2 regions of the Streptomyces sp. NPDC047130 genome follow, and region 1 is predicted to be linked to the other one. Evidence: predicted binding sites of a transcription regulator. Region 1 holds the regulator's gene; the other holds the start of a gene.
What was found. The regulator HrcA, encoded in region 1, represses chaperone genes, less so after heat shock. The targets are predictions, from matches to a motif close to TTNGCACTCNGNNNNNCNGAGTGCNAA.
Positions count from the first base shown of each region.

Region 2: the regulator HrcA is predicted to act here: its motif matches at 2,346-2,372, upstream of ABZ836_RS23940 (FmdB family zinc ribbon protein).

Region 1 covers NZ_JBEYUK010000002.1:490,772-505,613, forward strand. Annotated here, with positions in the region: gene ABZ836_RS04785 (HIT domain-containing protein) at 1-115, opposite strand, end outside; gene ABZ836_RS04790 (S41 family peptidase) at 299-3,493, opposite strand; gene ABZ836_RS04795 (16S rRNA (uracil(1498)-N(3))-methyltransferase) at 3,611-4,360, opposite strand; gene dnaJ (molecular chaperone DnaJ) at 4,501-5,643, opposite strand; gene hrcA (heat-inducible transcriptional repressor HrcA) at 5,644-6,660, opposite strand; gene ABZ836_RS04810 (MBL fold metallo-hydrolase) at 6,820-7,617, shown strand; gene ABZ836_RS04815 (DUF3097 domain-containing protein) at 7,697-8,509, shown strand; gene hemW (radical SAM family heme chaperone HemW) at 8,547-9,779, opposite strand; gene rpsT (30S ribosomal protein S20) at 10,044-10,310, opposite strand; gene lepA (translation elongation factor 4) at 10,557-12,431, shown strand; gene ABZ836_RS04835 (long-chain fatty acid--CoA ligase) at 12,778-14,652, shown strand.
Region 2 covers NZ_JBEYUK010000023.1:42,098-56,939, reverse strand. Annotated here, with positions in the region: gene ABZ836_RS23950 (penicillin acylase family protein) at 1-275, opposite strand, end outside; gene ABZ836_RS23945 (potassium/proton antiporter) at 599-2,149, shown strand; gene ABZ836_RS23940 (FmdB family zinc ribbon protein) at 2,383-2,715, shown strand; gene ABZ836_RS23935 (S-methyl-5'-thioadenosine phosphorylase) at 2,875-3,717, shown strand; gene ABZ836_RS23930 (hypothetical protein) at 3,804-4,448, shown strand; gene ABZ836_RS23925 (hypothetical protein) at 4,460-4,765, opposite strand; gene ABZ836_RS23920 (DUF6227 family protein) at 4,929-5,654, shown strand; gene ABZ836_RS23915 (N-acetyltransferase family protein) at 5,688-6,197, opposite strand; gene ABZ836_RS23910 (sigma-70 family RNA polymerase sigma factor) at 6,442-7,443, shown strand; gene ABZ836_RS23905 (M6 family metalloprotease domain-containing protein) at 7,930-9,240, shown strand; gene ABZ836_RS23900 (ABC transporter substrate-binding protein) at 9,382-11,025, shown strand; gene ABZ836_RS23895 (ABC transporter permease) at 11,094-12,062, shown strand; gene ABZ836_RS23890 (ABC transporter permease) at 12,211-13,068, shown strand; gene ABZ836_RS23885 (ABC transporter ATP-binding protein) at 13,113-14,297, shown strand; gene ABZ836_RS23880 (ATP-binding cassette domain-containing protein) at 14,290-14,842, shown strand, end outside.

The DNA of each region.
Region 1 (14,842 bases):
GCGGGTTTATGTCCCGGAACGCCACGGTCGTGTCGGTCTCCCGCACGACGTTGGCGGGGATGGTCCCCGCGACGATCTTGCAGAACAGGCAGTCGTCCTGCGGCTCCCCGGCCATGGGCCCTCCTCGGTCGTGATCGTTCACGCACGGTCATCGTAGCGTCCGGGTCCGACACCACGAGGTCGGGTGCGGCAGCCGGGAGCGGAGGCGGGCGGGCGCGGCCCCGCGGAGGGCGGGGGCCGCGCCCGGTGTCAGCCGGTGCCGGCCTGGCCGGCCGGGCCGGCCGCCGTCAGCCGGCGGTCACAGCGACGGCGGCGTCTTGGCGGGGGTGCGTGACAGCGCCTCCAGCGCGATCCGCACGGCCTCGTCGAGCTGCGGGTCGCGGCCCGCGCCGTGGTCCTGCGGCGTGCACACCACCTCGACGTCCGGGTCGACGCCGTGGTTCTCGACGCCCCAGCCGAGCTCCTCGAACCAGAACGCGTACTTGGGCTGCGTGACCAGCGTGCCGTCGACCAGCCGGTACCGGCTGTCGATGCCGACGACCCCGCCCCAGGTCCGGGTGCCGACCACCGGCCCGATGCCGAGCGCCTTGATCGCCGCGTTGACGATGTCGCCGTCCGACCCGGAGAACTCGTTCGCCACGGCGACCACGGGGCCGCGCGGCGCGTCCTGCGGGTAGCTCATCGGCCGCATGCCGCGCGGCACGTCCCAGCCGACGATCCGCCGCGCCAGCTTCTCCACGACGAGCTGCGAGGTGTGCCCGCCCCGGTTCTCCCGGACGTCGACGATCAGCCCCTCGCGGGCGACCTCGACGACCAGGTCGCGGTGGATCTGCGCCCAGCCCGCGCCCATCATGTCGGGCACGTGCAGGTAGCCGAGGCGGCCGCCGCTGAGCTCGTGGACGTGGGCGCGCCGGTCGGCGACCCAGGCGTGGTACCGCAGCGGCTCCTCGTCGTCGGTGGGCACCACCACGGTGTGCCGGGGCGCGCCGCCGTCCGCGGGGGCGACGGTCAGCTCGACCGGCTTGCCCGCGGTGCCGGCCAGCAGCGGCCACGGCCCGCGCACCGGGTCGACGGGCCGCCCGCCGACGGCCACGATCGCGTCGCCCGGCCGCACGGCCACCCCGGGGGCGGCCAGCGGGGAACGGGCCTTGGGGTCGGAGGTCTCCGAGGGCAGCACCCGGTCGACCCGCCACTGCCCGTCCTCGTGCCGGGACACGTCGGCGCCGAGCAGGCCCTGCCGTTCGTCGCCGCCCTGGCCGGTGGGGGTGACGTAGGCGTGCGAGGTGCCGAGTTCGCCCTGCACCTCCCAGAGCAGGTCGACCAGGTCGTCGTGGGTGGCGACCCGTTCGACGACCGGCCGGTAGCGGTCCAGGACGGCCTGCCAGTCGACGCCGCCGAGGTCGGGGCGCCAGAAGTTGTCCCGCATCAGGCGGCCGGTCTCGTCGAACATCTGCCGCCATTCGGCGGCCGGGTCGACGAGCTGGTGGATCCGGCCGAGGTCCACGGTGAGCTCGTCGTCGCCGGAGGCCCGCCGGTCGCCGGGCACGATCCGCAGCCGGCCGCCGCCCCACACCGCCAGCCGCTTGCCGTCGCCGCTGACGGCGTAGGCGTCGACGTCGTCGCCGAGGGTCTCCAGGCGCAGCTGGGCCAGGTCGTAGCGCTCGAGCTCGCTCTTGGGGCCGGAGTCGTCCGGCGTCGCCCGGGAGGCGCCGAGCACGCCCCGCACCGGGTGGCGGAGCCAGAGCACGCCGTCCTTGGCGGTGCGCAGCGCGGTGTAGCGGGAGGCCTCCACCGGGAAGGGCACGATCCGGTCGGCGAGGCCCTCCGGGTCGATCCGGGTGGCGGGCGTGCCCTCGCTCTCCGGGGTCTCGTCCTTGTCGGGCGCGTCCACCGGGCGTCCGTGCCGCTGCGGGCCGAAGGGGGACGGCGTGGCCGCGGCCAGGGTGATCAGGTAGGGGCGGTTCGAGCCGACGAAGGCCATGTCGAAGGCGTGCTCGTCGTAGACCGGGTCGAAGGCGCGCGCCGACAGGAAGGCGAGGTGCTTGCCGTCGGGGGTGAAGGCGGGCGAGAAGTCCTTGAACCGCAGCGGGGTCGCCTCGACCACCGACAGGTCGGCGGTGTTGGCCAGCTTCAGCTGGGCCAGCTCGCCGACGCCCGGGTGGGACCAGGCCAGCCAGGCCGAGTCGGGCGAGAACACCAGCCCGGAGCAGTCGCCGTTCTCGCTGCGGTCGACCTCGCGGACCTCGCCGCTCTCCCGCTCGACCAGCAGCACCCGCCCGTCGTGGGAGGCGACGGCGAACCGGCCGCCGTCGGGCGCCACGGTGAGCCCCAGCACCCGGCCGAGCCGTCCGCCGGCGATCCGGCGCGGGCCTCCGGCGGCGGGCCCGGTGGCGGGCGCGGACTCCAGGGCGTCCTCGCCCTCGGCGTCGGTGACCCAGACCGCCCACTCCTCGCCGTCGACCCGGAAGGCGCGGGCCAGCCGGTTGCGCACGCCCGGCTCGGCGGCCAGCGCGCGGGCCGGGCCGGAGCGGTGGGTGACCCAGTGGACCGCGCCGCGCACGGTGACGGCGCTGCCGCGGGCGGTGTGGTCGGGGGCGAACCCGCCGAGCCAGCGGGACGGGGTGACGGGGTAGGGCTGGAGGTCGAGGCGCTGGCCGCCGAGACGGATCTCCGGGCGGCGCGGCCCGGCGCCGTCCAGGTCGTCCAGGAGCCACAGTTCGCCGGCCGAGACGTACACCACGCGGCTGCCGTCGGTGGCGGCGTGCCGCGCGTAGAAGACGTCGTCCCCGACCGGGGTGTGGCGGCGCAGGTCCGAGCCGTCGGCGAGGGAGGAGTACAGGGCGCCGACGCCCTCGTGGTCGGAGAGGAACGCCAGGCGCTCCCCCACCCACAGGGGGTTCTCGATGTTGCCGTCGAGGTCCTCGTGGAGGCGGGCGAACTCGCCCGGCGTCTCCTCGGACTCGATCCACAGCTTGCCGGCGGTACCGCCGCGGTAGCGCTTCCACCAGGCCGCCTCGCGCCCCATCGGCGCGGAGAGCAGCACGGTGCGCGGGCCGAACGCGACGTCGCCGACGGGGCCGTAGGGCAGGGTTTCCGCGGGGCCGCCGTCCAGCGGTACGGCCCGGGCCCAGGAGCGGCGCAGGGTGGCCTGTCCGTGCGCGGAGGTCACCAGGACCCGTCCGTCGGGGGTCCAGCCGCGGACCCGGGTGGTGGGCGCGCCCCAGTGGGTCAGCCGTCGCGCGGGGCCGCCGTCCACGGGCGCGACGTACGCCTCGGGGGCGCCGTCGCGGGTGGAGGTCCACGCGACGTGCGCGCCGTCCGGGGAGATCCGCGGGTGGTTCACCGGCTCGTTGTCGGCACTGACCCGCCAGGCACGGCCCCCGTCGAGGGGGGCGACCCAGACGTCGTCCTCGGCGGTGAACGCGACGAGGTCGCCGTGCAGGTGCGGGTAGCGGAGGTATGCGGGAGCGAGCGTCGAGGCAGACTCTGTCACCCCGTCAGCCTAAGCACCGGGGCTCCTTCCCCAACAGGGGTTTCCCGCACCCGTGCCGCCCGGCGGCAGGATTGCCCGCGGCGTGCACGGCACGACCGCGCGGGCGGCGCGGGACCGTCAGGACCAGCGTCCCGTGCGGCCGAGGAGGAGCGCGACCGCGGCCGTGCCCGCCGTGGAGGTCCGCAGCACGCTCCGTCCCAGCCGGTAGGCCCCCGCTCCCGCCTCCGCGAACAGCTCCAGCTCCTGCGGCGCGACCCCGCCCTCGGGGCCGACGACCAGCACGATCTCCCCCTCCGCCGGCAGCTCGCAGGTGGCCAGCGCCTCACCGGGGAAGTCCCGGTCCTCGTGCAGCACCGCCGCGAAGTCGGCCCGTGCCAGCAGCGCCGCGACCTGCTTGCCGTTCGCGAGCTCCGCGACCTCGGGGAACCGCGTGCGCCGCGACTGCTTGCCCGCCTCCCGCGCGGTGGCCCGCCACTTGGCGAGCGCCTTGGCCCCCCGCTCGCCGCGCCACTGGGTGATGCACCGGGCCGCCGCCCAGGGGACGATCGCGTCCACCCCGGTCTCGGTCATGGTCTCCACGGCCAGCTCTCCCCGGTCGCCCTTGGGCAGCGCCTGCACCACGGTGATCCGCGGGCTCGGCACGGGCTCCTCCCGCACCTCGGCGAGCCCGCCGACGAGCAGCCGGTCCTTGCCCTCCGCGGCCTGGACGACGCCCTCGGCGAAGCGCCCCCGGCCGTCGGTGAGCACCACCGCCTCGCCGGGCCGGAGTCGCTTCACCGACACGGCGTGCCGGCCCTCGGGCCCCTCCAGCAGGAACGTGGGCCCGCCGGGGACGAGCTCGTCGACGACGAAGACGGGGGCGGTCACGGCGCCTCCTGGTGCGGTGGAACGGGGTGGGCGGTCGGAGAGGGTACGTCGGGGTGGGCGATCGGGGCGGGGACCACGGGGGGGGAACGACCGGGAGCCGCCGCGGCACGAGGTCCGCGACGGCTCCGGTGCGGGGCGCCTCAGCGCCCGTTGAACGCGTCCTTGAGGCGGGAGAACAGGCCCTGCTGTCCGGGCTGGAACTGCCCGGTGGGCCGCTCCTCCCCGCGCAGCTTGGCCAGCTCGCGCAGCACCCGCTCCTGCTCCGGGTCCAGCTTGGTCGGCGTCATGACCTCGACGTGGACGATGAGGTCGCCGCGTCCGCCGCCGCGCAGGTGGGTGACGCCGCGCCCGTGCAGCGGGATCGACTGCCCGGACTGGGTGCCCGGCCGGATGTCGACCTCCTCGTGCCCGTCGAGCGTCTCCAGCGGCACCTTGGTGCCGAGGGCCGCCGCGGTCATCGGGATGGTGACCGTGCAGTGCAGGTCGTCCCCGCGGCGCTGGAACGTCTCGTGCGGCAGCTCGTGGATCTCGACGTAGAGGTCGCCCGCCGGGCCGCCGCCCGGGCCGACCTCGCCCTCGCCGGCGAGCTGGATCCGGGTGCCGTTGTCCACACCTGCCGGGATCTTCACGGTCAGCGTCCGGCGCGACCGGACCCGGCCGTCGCCCGCGCACTCGGGGCACGGGTTGGGCACGACCGTGCCGAAGCCCTGGCACTGGGGGCAGGGCCGCGAGGTCATGACCTGGCCGAGGAACGACCGCGTCACCTGGGACACCTCGCCGCGGCCGCGGCACATGTCACAGGTCTGCGCGGAGGTGCCGGGCGCGGCCCCCTCGCCGTGGCAGGTGTTGCACACCACGGCCGTGTCGACCTGGAGTTCCTTGGTGGTCCCGAAGGCCGCCTCGGTGAGCTCGACGTCCAGCCGGATCATGGCGTCCTGGCCGCGGCGGGTCCGCGAGCGCGGTCCGCGCTGCGAGGCCGTGCCGAAGAAGGCGTCCATGATGTCGGAGAAGTTGCCGAAGCCGCCGGCCCCGAAGCCGCCCGCGCCCGCGCCGGCGCCGCCGGCCTGGGAGAGCGGGTCGCCGCCGAGGTCGTAGACCTGCTTCTTCTGCGGGTCCGAGAGCACCTCGTAGGCGGCGTTGATCTCCTTGAACCGCTCCTGCGTCTTCGGATCGGGATTGACGTCCGGGTGCAGCTCGCGCGCGAGCCTCCGGAACGCCTTCTTGATCTCGTCCTGGGACGCGTCGCGGCGTACGCCGAGTACGGCGTAGTAGTCCGTGGCCACTTACGACTCCGCCAGGATCTGTCCGACGTACCGTGCCACTGCGCGTACTGCTCCCATCGTTCCCGGGTAATCCATGCGGGTCGGTCCGACCACGCCGAGCTTGGCGACTGCCTCGCCGCCCGAACCGTAGCCCACCGACACGACGGACGTGGAGTTGAGCCCCTCGTACTCGTTCTCATGACCGATACGGACGGTCATGGCCGAATCCTTCGCCTCGCCAAGGAGTTTGAGGAGCACGACCTGCTCCTCGAGGGCCTCCAGGACGGGCTGGATGGTGAGGGGAAAGTCATGTGTGAAGCGGGTCAGATTGGCGGTGCCGCCGATCATCAGCCGCTCCTCGGTCCGCTCGACGAGCGTCTCCAGCAGGGTGGAGAGCACCGAGGAGACCGTGCCGCGGTCCTCCGGGTCGAAGGCCTCCGGCAGGTCCTGCACCAGCTGCGGAACGTCGGTGAACCGGCGTCCCGTGGTCCGGCTGTTGAGCCGGGCCCGAAGGTCGGCCAGGGTGTTCTCGCCGATCGGGGCGGGGCAGTCGATCATGCGCTGCTCGACCCGGCCGGTGTCGGTGATCAGCACCAGCATCACCCGGGCCGGCGCGAGCGCCAGCAGCTCGACGTGCCGCACCGCCGAACGCGTGAGCGACGGATACTGGACGACCGCGACCTGGCGGGTGAGCTGCGCCAGCAGCCGCACCGTGCGGGCCACCACGTCGTCGAGGTCGACGGCGCCGTCCAGGAAGTTCTGGATGGCCCGCCGCTCGGGCTGGGTCATCGGCTTCACGTCGGCCAGCCGGTCGACGAAGAGCCGGTAGCCCTTGTCCGTGGGGATCCGCCCCGCGCTGGTGTGGGGCTGGGCGATGTAGCCCTCCTCCTCCAGCGCGGACATGTCGTTGCGCACCGTCGCGGGGGACACACCGAGGTTGTGCCGCTCGGTGAGGGCCTTGGAGCCCACCGGCTCCTCGGTCCCGACGTAGTCCTGGACGATGGCGCGCAACACCTGCAGCCTGCGTTCACTCAGCACCGCGCACACCTCCGGATGTCGGCTCCGCCTCACCGCTTCTGCCCCTTGCGTCGACTGGCACTCTGCCTTCGCGAGTGCCAGTCGTCCTCAGCCAGTGTACGGCCGGGGGGTACGGCGCGGGCAAGGGCGGTCGCCGTGCGGTCCCGATAGCGTCGCCCCATGAGCGTGACCTGGGAAGCCCCTGGTGGGTGGGAAGACCTCGGCTGGGAACCGCTGGCCCCCGGGGTGGGGCGGCTGCGGCTGCCGGTGTGGGACTGCACGGTGGGTCTGGTGGCGGGTGCCGAGGGGGCGCTGCTGGTGGACGCCGGTTCGAGTGTGGCGGAAGGCACGCGGATCCGCCAGGAGGCCGAGGAGCTGCTGCGGGCGGGACACCCGGCGCCCGGTCCCGAGGGCACCGGGCGGGGCTCCGGGCGGCGGGTGACCCATGTGGCGCTCACCCACCCGCACTTCGACCACGTGCTGGGCGCCTGCGTCTTCGCCGGGGCGGAGGTCTTCGCGGCGGTGGGCGCGGGCGCGCCGCTCACCTCGGAGGACGGGCGGGACGCGCTGCGGGCCGACGCGGTGGCCAACGGGCTGACCGCGGGGGCGGCGGACGGCGCGCTGGAACTGCTGACCGCGCCGGGGCACGAGGTGCACGACGACCACGTGCTGGACCTGGGCGGCGGCGTCCGGCCGCTGCTGGCCAACGTGGGGCCGGGGCACACCGCCTACGACCTGGCGGTGCTGGTGCCCGGACCGCGCCCGGTGGTGTTCTGCGGCGACCTGGTCGAGGAGTCCGGCGCCCCGCAGGCCGGCCCGGACGCGGTGCCCTCGCGCTGGGCGGCGGCGCTCACCCGGCTGCTGGAGCTGGGCGGCGAGGACGCGGTGTACGTGCCGGGGCACGGGGCCGTGGTGGACGCCGCGTTCGTGCGGCGTCAGCGCGAGGAGCTGTCCCGGAGGTTCGGCACGGCCTGGTGAGGCGGCGCGGGGGCCGGTCGCGAGGGCGCGAGGGCGTGTCGCGTACCCACCGGTCGCGATTTCTCCTATCGTCGGCCGAATGCGCCAGTACTCCGCCGACCTCACGCCGCCGTGGAAGAAGCCGAAGCCGGTGCCCGAGGTGCCGGCGGAACCCGGCCTGGTCGTCGAGGACCCGGCCACCGGGTTCTGCGGCGCCGTCGTCGGCTGCGAGGCCGGCACGGTGACCCTGGAGGACCGGCACGGCAAGCACCGCGTGTTCCCGCTGGCCCCGGCCGCCTTCCTCCTGGAGGGCCGCCCGGTGACCCTGGTCCGCGCCGCGGCGGGCGCCCCGCGCCGCCCGGCGCGCACCGCCTCGGGCTCGGTGGCCGTGCCCGGCGCCCGGGCCCGCGTGGCCCGCGCGGGGCGGATCTACGTCGAGGGCCGGCACGACGCCGAGCTGGTCGAGAAGGTGTGGGGCGACGACCTGCGGATCGAGGGCGTGGTCGTGGAGTACCTGGAGGGCGTGGACGACCTGCCCGCCGTGGTCGCCGAGTTCGCCCCGGGCCCCGACGCGCGCCTGGGCGTGCTGGTGGACCACCTGGTGCCCGGCTCCAAGGAGTGGCGCATCGCGGAGGCGGTCACCAGCGAGCACGCGCTGGTCGTCGGCCACCCGTACATCGACGTCTGGGAGGCGGTGAAGCCGTCCGCCCTGGGCATCGACGCCTGGCCCACGGTCCCGCGCGGCCAGGACTGGAAGACCGGCGTCTGCCGCGCCCTCGGCTGGCCCGACAACACCGGCGCCGCCTGGCGCCACATCCTCTCCCGCGTCCACGGCTGGAAGGACCTCGAACCGGAGCTCCTGGGCCGCGTCGAGGAACTCATCGACTTCGTCACGGCCCCGGCCGGGGCCTGACCCCGCCGAGCACGCGGCCCGTCCGTGGCGAGGCCGCTCAGTCCACCAGGTCCCGCACCACCGCGTCGGCCAGGAGGCGGCCCCGGAGGGTCAGCGCGGCGCGGCCGGCGGCGTAGGACTCCTCGCGCAGCAGGCCGTCCGCGAGGGCACGGTCCGCGGCGGCGCGGCCGGCCGGGCGCAGGAGGTCCAGCGGGACGCCGTCCACCAGCCGCAGCTCCAGCAGGATCCGCTCCACGCGCCGGTCCTCGGCGGAGAGCAGTTCGCGCCCCGCCCCCGGCGAGCGCCCCTCGGCGAGCGCCGCCGCGTAGGCGCCGGGGTGCTTCACGTTCCACCACCGCACGCCCCCGACGTGGCTGTGCGCGCCGGGCCCGGCGCCCCACCAGTCGGCGCCGCGCCAGTACAGCTCGTTGTGCAGGCAGCGGGCCGCGTCGGAGGTCGCCCAGTTGGAGACCTCGTACCAGTCGAACCCGGCCGTCGACAGCATCTCCTCGGCGATCAGGTACCGGTCGGCGTGCACGTCGTCGTCGGTCATCGGGACCTCGCCGCGCCTGATGCGGCGGGCCAGCCCGGTGCCCTCCTCGACGATCAGCGCGTACGCCGAGACGTGGTCGGGCCCGGCGCCGAGCGCGGCCTCCAGCGAGGCGCGCCAGTCGTCGTCGGTCTCGCCGGGGGTGCCGTAGATCAGGTCGAGGTTGACGTGGTCGAAGCCGGCCGCGCGGGCCTCGGCGACGCACTCCTCGGGGCGGCCGGGGGTGTGGGTGCGGTCCAGGATCCGCAGCACGTGCGGCCGGGCGGACTGCATGCCGAAGGAGATCCGGTTGTAGCCGCCCGCGCGCAGCTCGGCCAGGTACTCCGGGCCGACGGACTCAGGGTTGGCCTCGGTGGTGACCTCCGCGTCCTCGGCGAGGCCGAACTCCTGGCGGACCGCGTCCAGCATCCGCACCAGGTCGCCGGCGGCCAGCAGCGTGGGGGTGCCGCCGCCGACGAAGACGGTGCGCACCGGGCGGGGGTCGTCGCCCAGCACCTTGCGGGCCAGGCGGACCTCCTCCGCGAGGGTGTCCGCGTAGTTGTCGCGGGAGGCCAGCACCCCGCCGCTGCCGCGCAGCTCGGTGGCGGTGTAGGTGTTGAAGTCGCAGTACCCGCAGCGGGTCGCGCAGTACGGGACGTGCAGGTAGAACCCGAGAGGGCGCGCGGGGGCGCCCTTGAGGGCGGAGGCCGGCAGCGAGCCGTCGGAGGGGACGGGTTCGCCGTCGGGAAGAGCGGAAGGCATGGGGTCCATTGTCCCCCACCGCCGCGGCGTCCCGGGAGGACCGGACGGGACCCCGGGAAGACCGAACGCCCCGGCCTCCGGACCGCCTGGGGAAGGCGGCGCGGGGGCCGGGGCGCTGAAAAGGGTGCCGGGTCCGTACCCGCGTGGCGAACGCAGGCCGCGTACGGACCCTGGGTGCCGGTCGGGAGCGGATGAGAGAGGGCCCGCTCTGGGTCCTTCCGGCGGTCGTTCAGTCGTTCAGATCACAGAACGAACCGAGGTGGTTCAGCCCTGGAGGCCGGCGACCTTGGAAGCAAGCGCCGACTTCTTGTTGGCGGCCTGGTTCTTGTGGATGACGCCCTTGGAGACGGCCTTGTCCAGCTGACGCGCGGCGGCGCGCTGGTACTCGGTCGCCTTCTCGACGTCACCCGCGGCGGCGGCCTCGCGGGCCTTGCGGATCGCGGTCTTCAGAGAGGACTTGACGGCCTTGTTGCGCAGCCGGGCCTTCTCGTTGGTCTTGTTCCGCTTGATCTGGGACTTGATGTTCGCCACGAAGGAGCCTTTTCAGGTTCTTGGCACACGGGGGCGGACCCCGGGGGCCGTGTGATTTTCTTGGGTGAGCCTCCCCGCACGGAACCCGGGCAGAGCCCGGGCACAGGGCATGGAGACACAGCGACCCAGGCTAGCAGTCGCCCGAGGAGCGGCCCAAACCCGTCACAGGGGCCGGGCCGTGGGACGATGGAGGCTACGTACAGATCCGACCCGAGGCATAAGGCGCCTCAAGAGACAGGACCCTGCGTGCCCGCGACCCCTAACAATGTGCCCGAGCCGAGCCGTACCGACCCGGCTCTGATCCGCAACTTCTGCATCATCGCGCACATCGACCACGGCAAGTCCACGCTCGCCGACCGGATGCTCCAGCTGACCGGCGTCGTCGAGCAGCGGCAGATGCGCGCCCAGTACCTCGACCGCATGGACATCGAGCGTGAGCGCGGCATCACGATCAAGTCCCAGGCGGTGCGTCTGCCGTGGGCCCCCAACACCGGGGACCAGCAGGGCACGACGCACATCCTGAACATGATCGACACCCCCGGGCACGTCGACTTCACCTACGAGGTGTCCCGGTCCCTGGCGGCCTGCGAGGGCACCATCCTGCTCGTCGACGCCGCCCAGGGCATCGAGGCCCAGACCCTCGCCAACCTGTACCTGGCGATGGAGAACGACCTCGCGATCATCCCGGTGCTGAACAAGATCGACCTGCCGGCCGCGCAGCCCGAGAAGTTCTCCGAGGAGCTCGCCAACCTGATCGGCTGCGACCCCTCGGACGTGCTGAAGGTCTCGGCCAAGACCGGCATCGGCGTCGAGGACCTGCTGGACCGGGTCGTGGAGCGGATCCCCGCGCCCGTCGGCGTCAAGGACGCCCCGGCCCGCGCGATGATCTTCGACTCGGTCTACGACTCCTACCGCGGCGTGGTCACCTACGTCCGTGTCATCGACGGCCAGCTCAACAAGCGCGAGCGCATCCGGATGATGTCGACGGGCGCCACCCACGAGCTGCTGGAGATCGGCACCAACTCGCCCGAGATGCTGCCGGCCGACGGCCTGGGCGTCGGCGAGGTGGGCTACCTGATCACCGGCGTGAAGGACGTCCGCCAGTCCAAGGTCGGCGACACCGTCACCACGCTGAACAAGGGCGCCACCGAGGCGCTGGGCGGTTACAAGGACCCGAAGCCGATGGTGTTCTCGGGCCTGTACCCGCTGGACGGCTCGGACTACCCGCTGCTGCGCGACGCGCTGGACAAGCTCCAGCTCAACGACGCGGCGCTGGTCTACGAGCCGGAGACCTCCGCGGCCCTCGGCTTCGGCTTCCGCGTCGGCTTCCTGGGCCTGCTGCACCTGGACGTGATCCGGGAGCGCCTGGAGCGCGAGTTCGGCCTGGACCTGATCGCCACCGCCCCGAACGTGGTCTACCGCGTGGTCATGGAGGACGGCAGCGAGCACGTCGTCACCAACCCGAGCGAGTTCCCCGAGGGCAAGATCAACGACGTGTACGAGCCGGTCGTGCGGGCCACGATCCTCGCGCCGTCGGAGTTCATCGGCGCGATCATGGAGCTGTGCCAGACCCGCCGCGGCACGCTGCTCGGCATGGACTACCTCTCCGAGGACCGCGTCGAGATCCGCTACACGCTGCCCCTCGCGGAGATCGTCTTCGACTTCTTCGACCAGTTGAAGTCCAAGACCCGCGGCTACGCCTCGCTGGACTACGAGCCCACCGGCGAGCAGACGTCCAGCCTGGTCAAGGTGGACATCCTGCTGCACGGCGACAAGGTGGACGCCTTCTCGGCGATCACCCACAAGGACGCCGCGTACGCCTACGGCGTGCGGCTGGTCGCCAAGCTGCGCGAGCTGATCCCGCGGCAGGCGTTCGAGGTGCCCATCCAGGCCGCCGTCGGCTCCCGGGTGATCGCCCGCGAGACGATCCGCGCCATCCGCAAGGACGTCCTCGCCAAGTGCTACGGCGGTGACATCTCGCGTAAGCGGAAGCTGCTGGAGAAGCAGAAGGAGGGCAAGAAGCGGATGAAGATGGTGGGTTCCGTGGAGGTCCCCCAGGAGGCCTTCATCGCGGTGCTGTCCAGCGACGACAGCGCGTCCTCGGGCAAGGGCAAGAAGTAGGCCGGAACCGGCCGATGCGCCGGCCCGGCGTCACCGGAGGGGCCCGTCGTGTGTTCACGGCGGGCCCCTTCGGCGTTCCCGGGCCGGGAGAACTGCGCAAATGCCTGCCCGTAGCCTCTTACATACCGCCGGGTCGGCCCTTACCCTGATGCCCTGCTCGCCAGTTACTCGTGAGTTAAGACAGTCAAGACAGTTGCGACAGTCAAGACAAGAACGCGCGAGGCCCTTGCGGGCGCGATACCAGCCAGCCCGACCACCAGCCAGCCGCAAACCAGCCAGCCGCACCAGCAGCCGTCAGTAGTGGCCGAGCCGGCCGCACGCACTGCCGCGGGCCCCGGAGGATGTCGTGAGCGACACACAGACCCAGATCGATAACCGTCCGCCGAGTGTGGCGAACCTGTTCCTGGAGCGCGTGGAGGCCACGCCCGAGGCCGAGGCGTACCGCTACCCCGTACCGGCGTCCTCCGGGCAGGGCCCCGACGAGTGGCGGTCGCTCACCTGGAAGCAGGCCGCGGACCGCGTCTTCGGCATCGCGGCCGGCCTGATCGACCTGGGCGTGGGCCCGGAGGAGCGGGTGGCGCTGGCCTCGGCCACCCGTGTGGAGTGGATCCTCGCCGACCTCGGCATCCTCTGCGCGGGTGCGGCCACCACCACGGTGTACCCGTCCACCAACGCCGAGGAGTCGGCGTTCATCCTCTCCGACTCGGACAGCAAGGTGCTGATCGCCGAGGACGCCTCGCAGGTCGCCAAGGCGCTGGAGAAGAAGGCGGAGCTGCCCTCGCTCACCCACATCGTGGTCGTCGACGCCCAGGGCGTGGAGACCGACGACACGGTCCTGACGCTGGAGGACCTCGAGCGGCGCGGTACCGCGCTGCTGGAGAAGTCCCCCGAGGCGATCAAGGAGCGGGTCTCCGCGATCACCAAGGACCAGCTCGCCACCCTGATCTACACCTCCGGCACCACCGGCCGCCCGAAGGGCGTGCGCCTGCCGCACGACAACTGGGCCTACATGGCCAAGGCGATCGCCGCGACCGGCCTGGTCACCACGGAGGACACGCAGTACCTGTGGCTGCCGCTGGCGCACGTCTTCGGCAAGGTGCTGCTCTCCAGCCAGGTCGAGACGGGTCACGTCACCGCGGTCGACGGGCGCGTCGACAAGATCATCGAGAACCTGCCGGTGGTCCGCCCGACCTACATGGCGGCCGTCCCGCGCATCTTCGAGAAGGTCTACAACGGTGTGGCCGCCAAGGCCCGGGCGGGCGGCGGCGCCAAGTACAAGATCTTCCGCTGGGCGGCCGAGGTGGCCCGCGAGTACGGCAAGGTCACCCAGGAGAACTACCGCCGCACCGGCAACGCCACCGCGCCGTTCACGCTCTCCCTCAAGCACGAGATCGCCGACCTGCTGGTCTACAAGAAGATCCGCGAGGCCTTCGGCGGCAACCTGCGCGCCTGCGTCTCCGGCTCGGCGGCCCTGGCCCCGGAGATCGGCTACTTCTTCTCCGGCGCGGGCGTGCACATCCTCGAGGGCTACGGCCTCACCGAGTCCTCGGCCGCCTCCTTCGTGAACCCGGGCGAGGCCTACCGCACCGGCACGGTCGGCAAGCCGCTGCCCGGCACCGAGGTCCGGATCGCCGACGACGGCGAGATCCTGCTGCGCGGCCCCGGCATCATGCAGGGCTACCACAACCTGCCGGACAAGACCGCCGAGGTCCTGGAGGAGGACGGCTGGTTCCACACCGGCGACATTGGCGAGCTCTCCACCGACGGGTACCTGCGGATCACCGACCGCAAGAAGGACCTGATCAAGACCTCCGGCGGCAAGTACGTCGCCCCGGCCGAGGTCGAGGGCCAGTTCAAGGCGATCTGCCCGTACGTCTCCAACATCCTGGTGCACGGCGCCGACCGCAACTACTGCACGGCGCTGATCGCCCTGGACGAGGCCGCCCTGATGGGCTGGGCCGCGGAGAACGGGCTGGCCGGCAAGTCGTACGCGGAGGTCGTCGCGCACGCGGAGACGGTGGCCATGGTCGACGGCTACGTGCAGCGGCTCAACGCGGGTCTGCAGCGCTGGCAGACCATCAAGAAGTTCCGGCTCCTGCCGCGTGACCTGGACGTGGAGCACGGCGAGATCACCCCGAGCCTGAAGCTGAAGCGGCCGGTCGTCGAGCGGGAGTACGCCCACCTCATCGAGGAGATGTACGAGGGCGCCCGCGAGGCCTGACCCGCCCGCACACGGCGGCGGGGCCGCAGGGGAACGCCGCAAGGCCCCCGCTGCGGCCCCGCCGCCGTTCACGTCCTCCCCGCCGGGGGCTTGCTTGCGCGGCGCCGCGCGCCCGGCGTGATCCTCAGCCCGCCGGACCACGCCACCGCACCGGCCGGACTCCCGCACTTCCCGGCCGGGGCCGCCGCGG
Region 2 (14,842 bases), on a different contig from region 1:
ATGAACAGGTCTTCCTCGGAGTCGGCGTACACGTGCGGCACACCCTGGCCGTCGCGCCGCACCTCCACCGGGCCGGACAGGCCCTTGAGGGTCAGCGCACCGCTGGTCTGCGGGAACGAGGCACGGACGGTGCTGACCGTCCAGTACCCGCCGTAGACCAGGCCGCCTATGAGCGCCAGGACGAGGAGCAGGACCAGGAGTCGGGCTTTGCGCCCCTTCTTCCTGCCGGACCTGCCGGGCTGCTGACCGGAAGAGGCGGTGGTGTTGGGGGGCATCGCTGTCCTTGCTGTCCTCACGCGAGCGGCGGGGCGGGCGGTGGTCAGTTCTGGGCGCGGCGGCGGAGCCCGTCGTCGCGCTGGAGCAACGATAGGCGCACGGGGCGCGGCGGCTTGACGCGGCGTCTGTGAACCCGTGGCATCGGGCGAGCGGGGTGTCCGCTTCGTCCCGGTGCGAGCCCCGGCCGGGGCGTCGCGCGGCGGACCGGAGGGCGGTGGATGTGCGGAAGCGCGTCAAGAAAGCGTCAAGAGTTAGGTAAGGTAACGAAAGACTTACCGCTCGGCGCGCTCGCCGCTCGGCGCGCTCACCGCTCGGCGCACACCTGTTCGCGCACCCCGGATTCGCCCGTCTCGGAGGGAAGGGAAGGCCGCCACTGACTGTCGACCACCTCAACCAGCTTCTGCTCGGCGCCTCACTCGTCCTCCTGGTGGCGGTGGCCGCCGTGCGCGTGTCCTCGCGCAGTGGACTGCCCAGCCTGCTGATCTACCTCGGCATCGGCATCGCGCTGGGGTCCGACGGCATCGCGGGCATCGAGTTCGACAACGCCGCGCTGACCCAGGTCATCGGCTACGCCGCCCTGGTCGTGATCCTCGCCGAGGGCGGACTCGGCACCAAGTGGGGGCAGATCAAACCGGTGCTGCCGTCCGCCGCCGTGCTCGCCTCGGCCGGCGTGGCCATCAGCGTCGCGGTGACCGCCGCGGCCGCCCACTACCTGGTCGGGCTGGAGTGGCGACAGGCGCTGATCGTGGGCGCGGTGGTCTCCTCGACCGACGCGGCGGCGGTCTTCTCGGTGCTGCGCCGCATACCGCTGCCGTCCCGGATCACCGGCACCCTGGAGGCCGAGTCCGGCTTCAACGACGCCCCGGTGGTCATCCTGGTCGTCTCCTTCTCCACGGCCGGACCGGTCGAGCACTGGTACCTGCTGCTCGCCGAGATGGCGATGGAGCTGGCGATCGGCGCGGCCGTCGGCCTCGCGGTGGGCTGGCTGGGCGCCTGGGGGCTGCGCCGGGTCGCGCTGCCCGCCTCCGGCCTCTACCCGATCGCCGTGATGGCGATGGCGGTGACGGCCTACGCGGCGGGCGCGATGGCGCACGGCAGCGGATTCCTCGCGGTCTACCTGGCCTCGATGGTGCTGGGCAACGCCCGGCTGCCGCACCATCCGGCCACCCGCGGCTTCGCGGACGGGCTGGGCTGGATCGCGCAGATCGGCATGTTCGTGCTGCTCGGACTGCTGGTCAACCCGCGTGAGCTGGGCGACGACATCCTGCCCGCGCTGGTCATCGGCCTGGTCCTCACCATGGTGGCGCGACCGCTGAGCGTGTTCGCCTGCCTGTCGCCCTTCCGGGTGCACTGGCGGCAGCAGACGCTGATGTCCTGGGCCGGGCTGCGCGGCGCGGTGCCCATCATCCTGGCCACCATCCCCATGGTGGGCGGGGTCGAGGGAAGCCGGCGGATCTTCAACATCGTCTTCGTGCTGGTCGTGGTCTACACGCTGATCCAGGGCCCGACACTGCCCTGGCTGGCCCGCAAGCTGCGGCTGGGCGACGACAACGAGGCCGCCGACCTGGGCATCGAGTCGGCGCCGCTGGAGCGGCTGCGGGGGCACCTGCTGTCGCTGACCGTGGACCGGGACTCGCGCATGCACGGCGTCGAGGTGAGCGAGCTGCGGCTGCCGGAGGGCGCCTCGGTGACCCTGGTGGTCCGGGGCGGCGACTCCTTCGTCCCGTCGCCGACCACGGTGCTCCAGCGGGGCGACGAGCTGCTGGTGGTCGCCACCGACCGGGTGCAGGACGCCGCCGAGCGGCGGCTGCGGGCGGTCGCCCGGGGCGGCAAGCTGGCCGGCTGGCTGGGCACGTCCGGGGCCGCCCGGTGACGGTCCCGTGGGCCGCGTGGTGAGGTGCTCGTGGGACGCGTGGTGAGGGTGCTCGTGGGACGCGTGCGGCTGGTCGGCTGACGGCCGGTTTTTCGTTCGGGCGCCGTTCGGTTGTCGTCCGGTGGCAGTGGTTTCGGTCACCGGACGGGGTGCGGCAGTGGACTGACGGCCGGGAATGCGTCAAGATGGATCGTCGTTAGCACTCATTGAGTGAGAGTGCCAGGAGGAAGACAGTGCCGACCTACCAGTACCAGTGCACCGAGTGCGGCGAGGGCCTCGAGGCGGTGCAGAAGTTCACCGACGACGCCCTGACCGAGTGCCCCAACTGCCAGGGCCGCCTGAAGAAGGTGTTCTCGGCCGTCGGCATCGTCTTCAAGGGCTCCGGCTTCTACCGCAACGACAGCCGCGGTTCGTCGTCCAGCAGCTCGCCGGCCGCGACGTCCGGCACCGCCTCCTCGAGCTCCAGCTCGAGCTCGAGCTCTTCGGCCTCGTCGACGTCCACCTCGTCGTCGACGTCCACGGCCTCCGCCTCCACGGCCTCGTCGAGCAGCAGCTCGGCCGCCTGACGCACGCCGTTACGGGCCCCGCGCGTCCTCGCTCCACCGAGGCCGCGCGGGGCCTTCGGCATGTCGGCGGTCCGGTCGGCGGCGCGGTTCGGCGTGGTGGGGGCGGGCGGCGGTTTCGGGCCTGTTCCCCGCCGTGGCCGAGGCCCTAGGGTGCGGGCCATGGTGAACACGGTGAGCGCCGAGATCGGCGTGATCGGCGGGTCCGGCTTCTACTCGTTCCTCGAGGACGTGACCGAGGTCGCGGTGGAGACGCCCTACGGGCCGCCCAGCGACTCCCTGTTCGTCGGCGAGGTCACCGGCCGCCGGGTGGCCTTCCTGCCCCGGCACGGCCGCGGGCACCACCTGCCGCCGCACCGGATCAACTACCGCGCCAACCTCTGGGCACTGCGCTCCCTGGGTGTCCGGCAGGTCCTCGGCCCCTGCGCGGTCGGCGGGCTGCGCCCGGAGTACGGTCCCGGCACGCTGCTCGTCCCCGACCAGATCGTCGACCGCACCAAGGCACGCGCCCACACCTACTTCGACGGCCTCCCGCTGCCCGACGGCACGGTCCCCCACGTCGTCCACGTCTCGCTGGCCGACCCCTACTGCCCCGCCGGACGCGCGCTGGCGCTGAAGGCCGCGCGCGGCCGGGAGTGGGAGGCGGTGGACGGGGGCACGCTCGTGGTGGTCGAGGGGCCCCGCTTCTCCTCCCGCGCCGAGTCCCGCTGGCACGCCGCCCAGGGCTGGTCGGTGGTCGGCATGACGGGCCATCCGGAGGCGGCGCTCGCCCGTGAACTGGAACTCTGCTACACCTCGCTGACCCTGGTCACGGACCTGGACGCGGGCGCGGAGACCGGCGAGGGCGTCTCCCACGAGGAGGTGCTGCGGGTGTTCGCGGCCAATGTGGGCCGCCTGCGGGACGTCCTCTTCGACCTGGTGGCGGCGCTTCCGGCGACGGACCAGCGGACCTGCCTCTGCGCCCGGGCGCTGGGCGGCGCGGACCCTGGGTTCGCGCTGCCGTAACCCTCCCGGGTGACCTGTGGACAACGGCGCCGGTAAGCCGTCCACAGGCCTCAGCAGACCTTGACGACAGCGGTCAGGCTGGGGCCATGAACGAGTACTTCGGTCCCTTCGACGGGGCATCCTCTGGGACGTCCGCCGGGACGTCCGCCGAGGCGTCCTCGCCCGTCCGGCTTCCGCTTCTTCCCTCCGGCACCGGTGCTCTCCCGGCCGCCCCGCGGTGGTACGGGCCGGGAGGAGTGCCCGCGCCCGGGAGCGTCCCCCCGTTCGCCCCGTTGCGCGTGACCGGTGGCCGGTTCGGTACGGGCCGGCCGGCCCGGGCCTGGCCCCGGGTGGCGGCCGCCGTGCTCACGGCGGCGGCGGTGACCGCCCTGGCCCCCGGCCCCACGGCTCCGGCCTCACCGACCGCCTCTTCCGCCTCGCACGCCCGGCCGGGGGGCGTCCCGCCGCCGGCCGGGCCGCCCCGGGTGCGGGCGCCGGTACGGCTCGCCGATCCGGCCGTCGCGGGCATGCTGCGCGCCGGGGACCTGGTCGACGTGATCGCCGCGGGTCCTCAGGGGCGTCCTCGGGTGCTGGCGCGGGAGGCCCGGGTCGCCCTGACGCCTGGATCAGGGGGCGTGGACACGGCGGGCGGGGCGCTCGTGGTGCTCTCCGTGCCCCGGCCCACCGCGGTGCGCCTGCTGGGCACGGCGCCGGAGGACCGGCTCGCGGTGGCGCTCAGGGGCGGGCCGTGAGCGGCCCGGGGTCAGAGGTGGTGCGGCGGCTTCTCGTCGAGGAAGCGGCGGAGGTCGGCGGCGGCGTCCCCGCCGCGGGAGCGCTCGCCCCAGCCGTGGTCGGTGTCGTCCGAGCTCTGCTGGTCCAGCGGGTCGTCGAAGACCAGCGCGGCCTTCGGCGCACGCGGCTCGGCCCGGTCGTCGCGGTCGGTGCCGTCAGGGCCGTCGGTGCCGTGAGGGCCGTCGGTGCCGTCGGTGCCCTCGGGGGCCCGACCGTCGTCGGCGTCCCGGCTGTCGTCGCGGGGTTCGGAGGACGCGCCGTCGGAGGAGGAACTCATCCGTCCAGACTACGACCGGCGTACGCCCCCGGCGGCAGGCAACCCGGACCCCCGGTCCGGCGTCTCTACAACCGTACGTTTTCTCGGTTCCCGGACATGATGTCCGACGGAGGGGCTACGGTATGCACCCACAAGGTGACAAGCAGCGACGCTGGGAGCACCCTTGAGCGTTCCGTACGAGACGGCGGCGTATCCGGAGGAGCATCTGGAACGGCTCCTCGGCCGCGCCCTGAACTCCTTCGAACTGCCGGACGAGGTCCTGAGCCGGCTGTGCTCCGCGCTGGCGTACGACGGCTCGCTGCAGTCGGCCCACCACAGCGCGGGTCTCTACCGGGAGACCCACCGTCACACCTGGCTACTCGGCGACGGCTCGGTGCTGACCCTGTGGGAGCTGGTCCACAACACGGCCCCAGGGGGGCCGCGGCACGAGGTCTACGCGGACGAGGAGGAGCTGTCCGCGGCCGTCGCCCGGCTGCCGCTGCCCGCCGACGAGCCGGTCCTGGCACCGCTGGACACGCTGCGGCTCCCGCCGCTGCGGCTCCCCCCGGCGGCCGGCTTCGACCCGCCGTACGCGCCGGACGACTCGGCGGACCACCTGCGCCGGCTGATGCGGCGCGCGGAGAACCCGGACCGGCCCGGGCCCGAGGTGACCTCCGCGCTGCGCACGGCCTACGCGCACGAGATCTCCCAGGCATTCGGCCCGCCCTGCCGGACGGGCACCGGGGTGTGCCTGTCCCTCTACGAGCACGCCTTCCTGCTCCCGGGCGGGCGGCGGGCCTCCCTGTGGGAGGTCGAGCACACGGCGACGCCCGACGGGCGCCACATGTGCGAGGTCTACCCGACGGAGTCGGCGGCGCGGGCGGCCATGGAGCGGCGCGTCGGCCCGTAGCGGTCCGGGCCGACGGGACCCGCGGCCCGCCGCTCAGAGCGTCTTCTCGAACCAGGCCACGTCCCAGTACCGGCCGAACTTCCGGCCCACCTCGCGGAAGACCCCGACCGGCTCGAAGCCGAACCGGCGGTGCAGCCTCTCGGAGGGCTCGTTCGGCGGGACGATGCCCGCGTAGGCCCGGTGCACGTCCTCCGCGGCCAGCGCCTCGAACAGCGCTTCGTACAGCAGCGCGCCCACGCCGCGCCCGGTGGCGTCGGGAGCCAGGTACACCGTGCACTCGACCGAGCTCAGATAGGCGGGCTTCGGGCGGAACCGGCCGGAGGTGGCGTAGCCGAGCAGTTTCCCGGTCGCGCCGTCCTCCGCCACCATCAGGCGGTGCGGACCCCGGAGGGAATACCCGGCGAGCCAGGAACGTCGTTCCTCGGACGTGAAGGGCAACGTGTCGAAGGTGTAAGGCGTCTCACACACGTAGTGGTTGTAGATGTCCGTGAGGCCCGCGAGGTCCCTGTCGTCACCGGCCCTGACCTGCGCTTCGCCACGCACCGTGCCCCTCCGCCTCCAGGTTGCAGGCGGGCAGGGTACTGCATCTCCGGCCGAAGAGACGGACCCGGCGGGAATTCTGTCCCGATTCCGGTCGTTGTATCCCACGGATGCCGGGCACCCGGTGACAGTGAGGCTCACAGCTTCAGTGTCGCGCCGAGCCCGCCGGGGGTGGTCGACGACCACCCGGGAGGCCGGCGTCCATCAGTACGAAACCGCCCGCCCACCATCGTTAGGGAGCACACGCATGGCAACCCGTGCCGTCGCCCGTCGCAAGTCCGCCACCTCCGGCGGGACGTCCGACGCGGCACGCAGCGTTCGCGCCCATGGCGGCGAGATCGCGGACCGCGACCTGGTCGGCATGTACCTGGACGAGATCGCGCGTACGCCGCTGCTCGACGCCGCCAAGGAGGTCGAGCTGTCCGAGACGATCGAGGCAGGCGTCTACGCCCAGCAGATCCTCGACGGCGATGCGGAGTCCAAGGTGGACGCCAGCCGCGAGGAGCTCGAGACCCTGGTGGAAGCGGGCGAGCGGGCCAAGGACGTCTTCATCCGGTCCAACCTGCGTCTGGTGGTGGCGGTCGCCCGCCGGTACCCGCGCAGCGGACTGCCGCTGCTGGACCTGATCCAGGAGGGCAACGCCGGTCTGGTCCGCGCGGTGGAGAAGTTCGACTACCGCAAGGGCTTCAAGTTCTCCACCTACGCGACCTGGTGGATCCGTCAGGCCATCACCCGTTCCATAGCCGACCAGTCGCGCACCATCCGCCTGCCCGTCCACCTGGTGGAGGAACTGGGCCGGATCCGGCGCGTGCAGCGCGAGTTCAACCGCGAGCACGGCCGGGAGCCGGAGCCCGCCGAGATCGCCAAGGAGCTGGGGGCCACCCCCGAGCGGGTCACGGACGTGCTGGACTGGGCGCGTGACCCGGTCTCGCTGAACATGTCGGTGGACGACGAGGGCGAGACCCAGTTCGGCGACCTGCTCGAGGACACCTCCGCGGTGTCGCCGGAGCAGTCGGTGCTGACCCTGCTGCGCAGCGAGGAGCTCGACGAGCTGATCAACCACCTCGACCAGCGCACGGCCTCGATCATCAAGATGCGCTACGGCATCGAGGACGGCCGGGAGCGTACGCTGACAGAGGTGGGCAAGGAGCACGGCCTCACCCGTGAGCGGATCCGGCAGATCGAGAAGCACGCGCTGTTGGAACTGAAGAAGCTGGCCCGGGACACCGGGTTCGACGCAGCGGCCTGACGGTCTCGGCGTAACGGCGGAAAACGGACCCTCACGGGCGGCGTACCCGGGTCCAACGCGGGCACAACAATGGGGCCGGCCCCTTCGGGCCGCCCCTCCAGAACCGGGCCCCGGTGCACTCCCCCCGGCATCGGGTCCCGCCAGCCGGGCCTCGGCGTCCTCTCCCCCCCCTGGGCGCTCGGGGCCCGGCCCTTTTGCGCGCCACCGTCCCTGGGCTCCGTCGTACGTACGCGGGACCCGGTCACGTCCGCCGTCCCGCTTGCACCCCCGCCTGCACCCCTGCCGGGCACCCACGCCCCGCTGCCGGGCATTCCCACGCCACCGCCCAGGCCTCACCCGGCCTCACCCCGCCCCGCCCCAAACCTCTTCGCCGCGAAAACCCCCGACCGGCCCCTTCCAGCGGGCGGCGGCCGATGCCCCGGCACAGGGTGAGCGGAAGGGTGCGGCCCGGTCGACGGACCGGTCGCGTGGAGTGGGAGGCCGAGCATGGGACGCAGCGCGTACCGCCGCTCCATACCGGAGGGCGGGTCCCCCGGTCCCGTCCGGGCCCGGCGCCTGGCCTCACTCGCGGCGGTCTGCGCACTGAGCCTGGCCGTCTGCACCTCCGCGGTGAACCAGCGCGCCGAGGACCCCACCGCGGCGGGCCCCGTCCCCCCGGCCAGGTCCGCCGTCGGGCTCGCGCCGTGCATGATCAGCGGCGGTCTGGACGCCCAGATGTCCGAGGGCCTGCCCACCCCCTCCGGCTACTCCCCGGCCACCGGCACCGTCCGGGCGCTGACCCTGATGGTCGACTTCCCGGACGCCCGGGGCGAGGGCGACGCCATGGACCGGTACGCCGAGTTCTTCCCGCAGACCCAGGACTGGTTCCGCACCAGCTCCTACGGCCGCCTCGACTACCGCCCCGAGGCCCCCGTGAAGGACTGGCTGCGGATGCCGAAGGAGTTCGACGAGTACGGGATAGAACGCGGCGCCCCCTTCGACCCCGCGTACCGGGGGCTGGTCGAGGACATCGTCGAGAAGGCCGACGCCGAGGTCGACTTCAGCCGGTACGACCTGCTCAACGTGCTGGTCACCCCGAACGCCGGCCCGTCCGCGCTGGACACCGTGCTCTCCGTGACGTTCGCCGCCAACTCGGAGGCCCCGGTCGCCGACGGCGTCCCCGTGTCGCACACCTCGTTCGTCTACTCGCGCCAGGACGACGGATCCGGCACCTACGACCGCACCGGCTACCGGGTCCTGCCGCACGAGAACGCCCACGTCTTCGGCCTGCCGGACCTGTACACCCAGGACGGCGGCGGCGCGGCCGGCCACTGGGACATCATGAGCGAGGACTGGGGCGCCAACAACGACCTCATGGGCTGGCACAAGTGGAAGCTGGGCTGGCTGGACTCCGCCCAGGTCGCCTGCGCGGCGCGCGCCGGCTCCGTCTCCGACCACGTGCTGACCCCGCTGGCCCGGGCGGGCGGCCCCAAGCTGGTGGTGCTCCCGCTGGACGAGGACACCGGCTACGCGGTCGAGGTCCGCACACAGGAGGGCAACGACGAGCTGGTGTGCCGCCCCGGCGTGCTGGTCTACCGCGTCGAGGCGGGCGTGGAGACCGGCCAGGGCCCGATCACCGTCCACGACCACCGGCGGGACAGCGGGGGCTGCACCCAGTCCCCCAACGTCCACGCGGAGCTCTCCGACGCCACGCTCGCCCCCGGCGACAGCTTCCGGGACCGCGAGAACGGCATCCGGATCAACGTCGTCGGCAAGGGCCCCGGCGACGCCTACCGGCTCCGGGTCACCCGCGACTGAGGTTCCGGGGTCACCCGCGACCCAGGCCCCGCACCGGCGGCGCACGCCGCTCCCAGGACCGCCGTTCCCGCGGCCCGCTCCTGGACGCCGGGAGTTCTCCCGAGGCCCCCTCCCTTATTGCGACCCCTATGCAATAACATGATGACCGCAATGATCTCACGGTCAATGGGAGGCTCCCCCACCATGCCCCGGGCACTACGCCGGGCCGCCGCGCTGAGCGCGGCCGCCCTCACCGCCGCCACCGCCTGCTCCGCGCCCGGCGGCGACGCCCGGGCCACGGCTCCGGCCGACTCCGTCGTCATCGGCGTGTCCACCGAACCGGACACCCTCAGCCCCCTCCTCGGCTACGGCAAGGACGGCAACTCGAAGCTGTTCGACGGCCTCCTCTCCCGCGACGCCGACCTCGGCCTCGAACCGGCCCTCGCCGAGGACCTCCCCGAGGTCTCCGAGGACGGGCTCACCTACACCTTCACCCTGCGCGACGGCGTCACCTTCAGCGACGGCGAGCCGCTGACCCCCGCCGACGTGGTCTTCACCTACGAGACCGTCCTCGACGAGAAGACCAACAACCCCAGCCGCAGCGAACTCGCCGCCGTGGAGAGCGTCCGCGCCGAGGGCGGGAACCAGGTGGTCTTCACGCTGAAGTACCCCTTCGCCCCGTTCGCCGCCCGCACCGTGCTGCCGATCGTGCCCGAGCACGTCGCCGGGAAGCAGGACCCCAACGACGGCACGTTCAACACCCAGCCGATCGGCACCGGCCCGTACGTGCTGGCCGACTGGCGCAAGGGCGAGAAGCTGGTGTTCAAGGCCAACCCCCGCTACTGGGGCGGCGAGCCCGCCGTGAAGAACGTGACCATGGCGATCGTCCCCGACGACGACGTGCGGGCCACCCGGCTGCGCTCCGGCGACCTCGACGGCGCCGTCCTGCCGCCCAACCTGGCCGCCACCTTCAAGGACGACGCGGACCTCAAGACCTACCGGGCCACCTCCTACGACTACCGTGCCGTCAGCCTGCCCACCGGCAACCCGGTGACCGGCGACACCTCCGTCCGCCGCGCCCTGGACCTGGCCGTGGACCGCGACACCATGGTCGACAAGGTCCTCGACGGCGCCGGCCGTCCCGCCTACGGCCCGCTGCCCGTCGACGACGAGTGGTTCGCCAAGGGCACCGAACGCGCCCAGGACCCGGCCGCCGCCGAACGCCTCCTCGACGAGGCCGGCTGGAAGGAGGGCGAGGACGGCGTCCGCGCCAAGGACGGCCGCCGTGCCTCCTTCACCCTGTACTACCCGGCCGGCGACAAGGTCCGGCAGGACCTCGCCCTCGCCTACGCGGGCGACGCCAAGAAGATCGGCGTCGAGGTGAAGGTCGAGTCCGGCACCTGGGACGTCATCGAGCCGCGGATGGCGAAGGACGCCGTGCTGGCCGGCTTCGGCGACGTCGGCGACCCCGACTTCGGCCTCTACACGCTGCTGCACTCCTCCGAGGCCGGCGACGGCTTCAACAACATGCCGCACTACGACAACCCGGCCGTCGACCGCGCGCTGGACGACGCGCGCCGCACCCGCGACACCGCCGAGCGCAAGGCCGCCTACGACACCCTCCAGAAGGAACTCGCCAAGGACCCCGGCTACACCTTCCTCACCCACCTGGACCACCTCTACGTCGTCGCCGACCGCTGGCGGACCGAGGACTCCTCGGGGCTGAACACCCAGGTGGAGCCGCACGAGCACGGCTTCGGCGCCGGACCGTGGTGGAACCTCGAGGACTGGCGGCCCCAGGGGTGACCGCCGTGACGACCGGCGCGGCGGCGCAGCGGCCCACCGCCGCCCGACGGCGCCTGCCCTGGGCCGCCATGGCCCGGCTGGCGCTGCGCCGGATCCTGTCCGGCGTGCCGCTGCTGCTGGCCGTCACCCTCGGCGTCTTCGCCCTGGCCGCCGCCTCCCCCTTCGACCCGGTCCGCGGCTACGCCGGCGACGCGGCGCTCACCGCCGACCAGGAGACCCTGGACCGGCTCGCCGCCAACCTGGGCGTGGGCGAGTCCTTCACGGCCCGCTGGTGGGACTGGCTGGCCTCCGCCCTCTCCGGCGACCTGGGCCACTCCACGGTCCTGCGGCAGCCGGTCGTCGAGGTGATCGCCGAGCGCGCCGTCTGGTCGGCGCTGCTGTGCGCGGTGGCGTTCGCCGTCGCCGTGGTGGTGGGCACCCTGCTCGGGGTGCTCGCCGCGCGCCGCCCCGGCGGACTGCTCGACCGGGCCGTCACCGGGCTGGCGTACACGCTCTCGGCCGCCCCGGTCTTCTGGCTGGCGCTGCTCGCCGTGTGGTTCTTCGCGCTGCGCCTCGACGTGCTGCCGGCGGGCGGGCTCACCGACAGCGGCTCGTCGTACGTGACCTTCGGCGGGGTGGCCGAGCACCTGGTGCTGCCCGCCGGGGTGCTGGCCGTCTCCCAGCTGCCCTGGTTCACGCTCTACGTCCGCCAGGGCGTGGGGGAGGCGCTCGCCGAGGACCCGGTGCGCGGCGCCCGCGCCCGCGGCCTCGCCGAACGGACCGTGCTGCTGCGCCACGCGCTGCGCTCGGGGCTGCTGCCGGTGCTCACCCTGATCGGCTCCCGGGTGCCCGAACTGATCACCGGGGCGCTGCTGGTGGAGACCGTCTTCAGCTGGCCCGGCATCGCCGACGCCACCGTGCGGGCGGCCACCTCCGTGGACTTCCCGCTCCTGGCCGCGCTGACCGTCTTCGCCACCGTCGCCGTCCTCCTCGGCAACCTCCTCGCCGACCTGCTGTACGGCCTGTTCGATCCAAGGGTGGACTTCCGTGACATGTGACGGCCTCGACGCGAAGGCGGGCGCCGCCGCCACGGTCGGCGGCGCGGGCGCGAGCACCTCCCCGGGGGCGGCCACTCCGGACGCGGCCTCGGCGGACGCGGCCCTGCCGGGGGCGAACTCCCCGGAGGCGACCTCCCCGGACGCCCCGATCGCCTGGCGGACGCGCGGTCCCCGGCACCGCTCCTGGCGGACGCTGCGGGTGCGCACCTCCGCCGTGCTGGTCGGCGCCGTCGTCCTCGCCGTGCTGCTGGTGCCCCCGCTGGCCCAGCTCGACCAGCAGGCCGTCGACCTCGCCTCCAAACTCGAATCCCCCTCCTGGGCCCACCCCTTCGGCACCGACGACCTCGGCCGCGACCTGCTGCTGCGCTGCGTCTACGGCCTGCGGGTCTCGCTCTTCGTCGGCGTCGCCGCCGCCCTGGTCGCCGCCGTGGTCGGCACCGCCGTGGGCGCGCTGGCGGGCGCGCTCGGCGGGTGGGTGGACCGGGTCGTCATGCGGGTCGTCGACGCGCTGGCCTCGGTGCCGCACCTGCTGCTCGGCGTCTTCGTGGTCGCCCTGTTCCGGCCGGGCGTGTGGCCGGTGCTGCTGTCGATCGCCGCCACCCACTGGCTCTCCACGGCCCGCATCGTGCGCGCCGAGGTGCTCTCGCTGCGCGGCCGGCCCTTCGTGGACGCCGCGATCTCCGGCGGCGCCTCCCGGTGGCGGATCGCGGTACGGCACCTGGTGCCCGCCGTGCTCCCGCAGGCCGGGCTGGCCGCCGTGCTCTCCGTGCCGCACGCCATGTGGCACGAGTCCGCCCTCTCCTTCCTGGGCCTCGGCCTGCCCGCCCACATGGCCAGCCTCGGCAACCTCATCGAGGGCGCCCGCGGTTCGCTGCTCGCCGGGCAGTGGTGGCCGACGCTCTTCCCCGGCCTGTTCCTGATCGTCCCCACCCTCGCCGTGGCCGGGCTGGCCGGTGCCTGGCGGGACCGGATCGACCCGCGCCGCCGATCGGAGCTGATGCTGTGAGCGACGTCCTTCTCTCCGTCCGGGGACTCCACGTGCGGTTCCTGATGCCGCGCGGACGGATCGTCTCCGCCGTCACCGACGCCTCGTTCGACGTCCGGGCCGGGGAATGCCTGGTCCTCGTCGGCGAGAGCGGCTGCGGCAAGTCCGTGCTGGCCTCCGCGCTCCTCGGGCTCCTCCCCGGCAACGCGCAGACCGCGGGCAGCGCCGCACTCGGCGACACCGGCATCGACCTGCTCGCCGCGGACGAGCGCACCCTCGCCCGCCGGGTCCGCGGCCGCCTGGTGGGCCTGGTCCCGCAGAGCCCCGCCGCCCACCTCACGCCGGTGCGCACGGTCCGCTCCCAGCTCGAGGAGACCCTCGCCGAGCTGCGCGGCACGCGCCGCGGGCTGCGGCGGCGCGGCCTGCGCGGGCGCGGCCTGCTGCCCGGCCCCGGCGGCCTCCCCGGGCGCGCCGTGGCCCCCACGCCCACGGTGGTCCCTGCTGGTGGCGTGGGCTCCGCGCGCGCGGTGGCCCCGACCGGTGGCGTGGCTCCTCCTGGTGCCGTGCCCCCCGCCCGCGCCGTGTCGCGCGGGCGGGCCGCGCTGCGCGCCGCCGCGGAGGAGGCCGCCGAGCGGGCCGCGTTCCCCGCCTCCCACCTGGACCGCTACCCGCACGAGCTGTCCGGCGGCCTCGCCCAGCGCGCCGCCACCGCGCTGGCCCTCGCCGGTGAGGCGCCGCTGCTGCTGGCCGACGAGCCCACCACCGGCCTCGACCGCGACCTCGTCGACCGCACCGTGGACGAACTCCGGCGCCACATCGACACCGACCCGGCCGACGGCACGGGGCGGCGCGGCATGCTGATGATCACCCACGACCTGGCCGCCGCCTCCCGCGCCGCCGACCGGGTCGCCGTGATGTACGCGGGCCGGATCGTCGAGATCTGCGACGCCGCCGACTTCTTCGGCGCGCGCGGCCCCCGCCACCCGTACAGCCGGGGCCTGCTGGACGCCCTCCCCGACCGCGCCTTCACGCCCGTCCCCGGCCTGCCGCCGGAGCTCAGCGCCCTGCCGCCGGGCTGCGCCTTCGCCCCCCGCTGCGCCCACGCCACCCGCGCCTGCGGGACCGTGCCCGCCCTGGCCCCCACACCGGACGCACCCGCCACGGGCCGGGTCGCCTGCCACCACCCCGCCCCCGCGGCCCTTCCCTCCCGCCCGGGCCGCACCGAGCCCGCGGAGCCGACCCATGCCTGACACCCTCCCGACCGCCCCCGCGTCCCCCGGCACCGCGTCCTCCGGCCCCGTCCTGGAACTCCACGACATCACCGCCGGCTACGACCGCCGCCGTCCCGTGGTCCGCGGGGCCTCCCTCACCCTGGCCGCCGGCGAGGCGGTCGGGCTGCTCGGCCCCAGCGGCTGCGGCAAGTCCACCCTCGCCCGCGTCGCCGCCCTGCTCCACCGCCCCGACTCCGGCCGGCTCCTCCTCGACGGCACCCCGGTGACCCGCTGGCGCCACCGCGCCCCCCGCGCCTGGCGCACCGCCTTCGGCGTCGTCCTCCAGCAGCCCCGCCTCGCCGCCGACCCCCGCCTCACCCTGGCCGACCTGATCACGGAACCCCTCCGCGCCACCGGCCGCCGCCCCGAGGCCCCCGCCCGCCTCGCCGAGCTCACGCCCCTGGTCGGCCTCACCCCCGACCTCCTCACCCGCCGCCCCCACGAGGTCAGCGACGGCCAGCTCCAGCGCGCCTGCCTGGCCCGCGCCCTCACCCTCCGCCCGCGCATCCTGGTCTGCGACGAGA